Regions from separate parts of the Prochlorococcus sp. MIT 1303 genome, predicted to be linked through region 2. Evidence: predicted binding sites of a transcription regulator. Region 2 holds the regulator's gene; the other holds the start of a gene.
What was found. Region 2 encodes HrcA, which represses chaperone genes, less so after heat shock. Its sites were predicted from a motif close to TTAGCACTCNNNNNNNNNGAGTGCTAA; they were not measured.
Positions count from the first base shown of each region.

Region 1: a site for HrcA is predicted at 1,148-1,174, ahead of groES (co-chaperone GroES). Genes of this name have one in related genera too.

Region 1 is NZ_LVHK01000043.1:214,206-216,685, reverse strand. Features, by position in the region: gene atpD (F0F1 ATP synthase subunit beta) at 1-1,000, opposite strand, end outside; gene groES (co-chaperone GroES) at 1,229-1,540, shown strand; gene groL (chaperonin GroEL) at 1,622-2,480, shown strand, end outside.
Region 2 is NZ_LVHK01000044.1:443,584-446,063, reverse strand. Features, by position in the region: gene PMIT1303_RS11255 (DUF3352 domain-containing protein) at 1-335, opposite strand, end outside; gene hrcA (heat-inducible transcriptional repressor HrcA) at 676-1,674, shown strand; gene PMIT1303_RS11240 (transposase) at 1,873-2,480, shown strand, end outside.

The DNA.
Region 1 (2,480 bases), on a different contig from region 2:
TTGTGGCTGGTGCGGGGTCGGTGAGGTCATCTGCGGGAACGTAGACGGCCTGAATTGAGGTAATCGATCCCTCTAGGGTTGAGGTGATGCGCTCTTGAAGTGCACCTACGTCGGTACCAAGGGTGGGCTGGTAACCCACGGCGGAAGGCATGCGACCCAACAAAGCAGAAACTTCTGATCCGGCTTGCACAAAACGGAAGATGTTGTCGATGAACAGCAGCACGTCTTGCTTGTTCACGTCGCGGAAGTGCTCAGCCATGGTGAGAGCTGAAAGACCAACGCGCATCCGGGCGCCAGGGGGCTCATTCATCTGCCCGAAGCAAAGAGCTACCTTCGACTTCGATAGGTCGTCGGAGTTGATCACTCCGGATTCTTTGAATTCCTCGTAGAGGTCGTTGCCTTCACGAGTGCGCTCGCCCACACCACCAAAGACAGACACACCACCGTGTTCTTTGGCGATGTTATTGATCAGCTCCTGAATCAGCACGGTCTTGCCCACACCGGCGCCGCCGAAGAGGCCAACCTTGCCGCCTTGACGGTAAGGAGCCAGGAGATCAATCACCTTGATGCCAGTTTCAAAAACTGTTGGTTTGGTCTCTAGCTCAGTGAGTTTTGGTGATGGCCTGTGAATCGGGGCAGTTGCATCGGTTGTAACAGGACCCTGCTCATCAACTGGTTCGCCGAGCACGTTGAAGATCCTGCCCAGAGTGGCTTCACCAACGGGCACGGAAATTGCAGCGCCGGTGTCGAGGGCTTCCATGCCACGAACCAGACCATCCGTGCTGCTCATGGAGACCGCACGCACTCGATGGTCGCCGAGGAGTTGCTGCACTTCGGCAGTGATGGCAACATCCTGACCGGATGGGTTCTTGCCCTCAATGCGAAGGGCATTGAGGATCTTGGGCAGCTTGCCGGCAGGGAATTCCACATCCAGAACCGGGCCAATCACCTGACGAATGACGCCCTTGGTGCCGGCGGTGGCGGTAGCTGCAGCGGCCATAAGAAAATAGAGTTTTGCAAGGGGTTGCGTGTCTAACGCATTCCCTTTCAGAGCGGCGCAACATTACCACTGCATGGCGAGATCTTCTCAGGGTTCGGTGACCCGCACAGGGATCGACTAGTCGGCACAGCATCAACACACATAGGGTTGGCACTCAATGGCCACGAGTGCTACTCCAGGTCGTTATGTGGTGCTTCGGCGCCCTGTTCTTGCTCTTTCAATACACCCATGGCAGCTGTTTCTCTCAGCGTCTCCACCGTTAAGCCTCTCGGAGATCGCGTTTTTGTGAAAGTCTCTGAATCAGAGGAGAAAACTGCGGGCGGCATCCTTTTGCCTGACACCGCCAAGGAAAAGCCCCAGGTGGGCGAGGTGGTTCAAGTTGGCCCTGGAAAGCGCAATGACGATGGTTCCCGCCAGGCCCCCGAAGTGGGAGTTGGAGACAAGGTTCTTTACAGCAAGTACGCAGGTACAGACATCAAGCTCAGCACAGATGAGTACGTGCTGTTGTCCGAGAAGGACATCCTTGCTGTCGTCAACTGAGCTTTGCGGCTGACTCTGACTTTCAGCTGACACCGGCTTTCAACTGACCAAATCCATCATTTTTAAAGGACAACGCCTCCCATGGCTAAGCGCATTATTTACAACGAGCAAGCTCGACGTGCCCTTGAGCGCGGCATTGACATCCTGGCCGAATCCGTGGCCGTCACACTCGGGCCCAAAGGCCGCAATGTGGTGCTTGAGAAAAAGTTTGGGGCACCCCAAATCATCAACGACGGTGTCACCATCGCCAAAGAGATTGAGCTTGAAGATCACATTGAGAACACTGGTGTTGCTCTGATCCGTCAGGCAGCTTCGAAGACCAATGACGCTGCAGGTGATGGCACGACCACAGCCACTGTTTTGGCTCATGCCATGGTGAAGGCCGGCTTGCGCAATGTGGCGGCTGGTGCCAATGCAATCTCCTTGAAGAAGGGTATCGACAAGGCTTCCGACTTCCTCGTCTCCAAGATTGAGGAGCTCGCCAAGCCGATCAGTGACAGCAACGCCATTGCACAGTGTGGAACCATTGCTGCCGGCAACGACGAGGAAGTGGGTCAGATGATTGCTGACGCCATGGACAAAGTTGGCAAGGAAGGTGTGATCTCTCTTGAAGAGGGCAAGTCCATGACCACTGAACTGGAGGTCACCGAGGGGATGCGTTTCGATAAGGGCTACATCTCCCCTTACTTCGCCACTGACACTGAGCGGATGGAGGCTGTGCTGGATGAGCCCTACATTCTCCTCACTGACAAGAAGATTGGCTTGGTACAGGATCTGGTGCCTGTGCTCGAACAGATTGCCCGCACTGGCAAGCCCCTGCTGATCATTGCTGAGGACATTGAGAAGGAAGCTCTCGCAACCTTGGTGGTCAATCGTCTTCGTGGTGTGCTGAATGTGGCTGCCGTGAAGGCGCCTGGGTTTGGTGATCGCCGTAAGGCCA
Region 2 (2,480 bases):
GGACCAAGCCAGTCGACCAACTCCGACTCAAAATCCAAACCAGCGAGTGCGAAGGCACCATCACGAATCTGCTGAGCACCATCGCGAGCCTTACGACGGTTGCGTGCCGGCGCTACAGCCTGGGCATAGGCCGGCACACGCACTGGATCCATCAACCAATGAACGGCAAGAGCAGCCTCTCGAGGCACAAACCTTGCAGCACGTGGCAACTCCAGTGGCTGATCAACCAAACGCAGAGGGTTTTGGCGGGCCATAGCCCATCCAAGCCCCGCCACCAATGAGAACAGGACAAACACCGTGGCTAGCACGGCAATCAAAAACGGGCGGGCCTTCATGGGCCGGCAATGGGACTCTTTAGATCATCTTTATCCATTAATCGTCTGATCGTCTTGCGCCCAGTATGAAGCGCTCACAAAGGCAACATCAATGAGTCGATTGACAGGCCTGTTTGCGCAAGCCAACTGAATCGCGAACAGCAGCAAAATTTCCGCCACAAAATCTTGTCGAGCTGCACGACGAGAAACACAACAGCTGCAATCTGGAAAGAAGCATCGAGACTTGGTGATGCTGGGTTGCAAGCAAGCTGCGCCAACACTGAGACCGGCTTAGTGAGTTCGTGACAGAGCACAAAAGAAGGGCGCCCCCCCGTACCATCAAGATCCCGACGTCACCGCTTTGGAGTCGCTACCGGCACGACAACAGCAGGTGCTTCAAGCAACGGTGCACCACTACGTGGACACGATTGAGCCCGTCGGCAGCAAAACCCTGGTGCAACGCTTTGGCCTCAAAGCGAGCGCCGCAACGGTTCGTTCGGCAATGGGGGCCCTTGAACAGCGTGGCCTGCTCACCCAACCTCATACTTCGGCGGGAAGAGTTCCGAGCCCGCAGGGCTATCGCCACTATGTGGACTGCTTGCTGCCGCCTCCTGGATCGGCGGCGCAGCACCTGGAACGGGAACTGACAAACCTCAGTCTGCGCTGGGCAGCTCTCGATGACTTGATGTGGCAATTGGCCCGTCGCCTCACCGATTTCACCGGCCTCATGAGCTTGATTACCAGGCCAGCACGGCCTAAGCCAACGCTTCAAGCCGTACGCCTGGTGCGCAGTGGCGACCGGCTGCTGGTGATGCTGGTTGAAAGCTCCAACCAAGCCAGTCATCTCAATCTGCGCCTGCCCCATGAAGCCAGCAACGAACTCGAAGCCATCGAGGAGTGGACCCGCGATCAACTGGCCACAACGGGCAACGGCAGCCTCGACTGGTCGAGCCTGCCACCGCAGCTCAATCTGAGCGGATCTTTACTGCGAGAGGCGATTCACAGCCACAGCCAAGCTCAAACACCGGCTGAATCAGATGCAGTGTTCCACGGGATGTCAAGGCTGCTTGCGCAGCCAGAATTCAGCAGTAGCGCCAGCCTCCAACCTTTACTTGAACTGATGGATACCCAGCCTGCTGCAGTGGTGCCAGTTGGCAATGAGCAACTGGGAGGCGTGTGGATCGGCGCGGAGCACCCCAAGAGCGCCCTGGAAGCCTGTTCTGTGGTACAAGCGACCTATCACAGCTCCGGGGAAGGCATCGGACAGGTTGCTCTCGTTGGCCCGATGCGCATGGCTTATGCCACAGCCAAGGCAGCCGTGAGCAGCGTGGCGAATCACCTTGAAAGGCTGCTCTGCTAAGCGAGACAGCTAACTATTAGTTGCAAACTTTTTTACTACGTCTACCGATGTTCGGCGACTAGGTTTTCGGCGGTATAAACGATTCAACAAAAGCTGAACAATGGAACCCATGCACTGATTGATCCTTGCGTTATTCGTTCTCGTGATCAGTTACTCGGTAACCCCTTGATGATGATCGAGCTCTGATGCCGCAAGGCCATGGCTCGAGCCAAACGCTTACTGCCAGCAGGCTGCAGTTTTCATATCACGCTCAGGTGCAATAGCCGTCAGTTCTTGATTGCAAAAGGGCTCAGACGGGATGTGTTGCTAGCTGTGCTGGCAACAGCCAAGCAGAAGGTTCCTCATCGCTTGTATGCGGTGTGCCTGATGGCCAACCACCTGCATCTGCTTCTACGACCTGATGATGCAAGTGAGCTGCCGAACTTGATGCATTGGATTGGCTGGTATTCAGCGATGGCACTTAATCGTCTTTCTGGTCGTTGCGGACATTTTTGGGAGGCTAGGTATTACGCCACTGCAATTGCTCCAAAAGATCACAGACGAGTGCTGAATACCTTGCGGTATATCCACGCCAATCCAAAGGCAGCAGGAATCAGGAAAGGGTTTTATGACCCCTATTCCAATTACGGGCATTACGGAAGATTGGAGTGTGATGGCATCAGTGAGTGGCACCCCAGCTTTCTGCAATTGGCATCAAGCCTGAAAGGTTGCTCCAGGCGATATGCACGGTTCTGCCAGTACTACCGGCACAAAAGCAAAGGTGGCTCTAGGTGCCATTGGGGCTCAAGGATGCTGAAACGACTGGT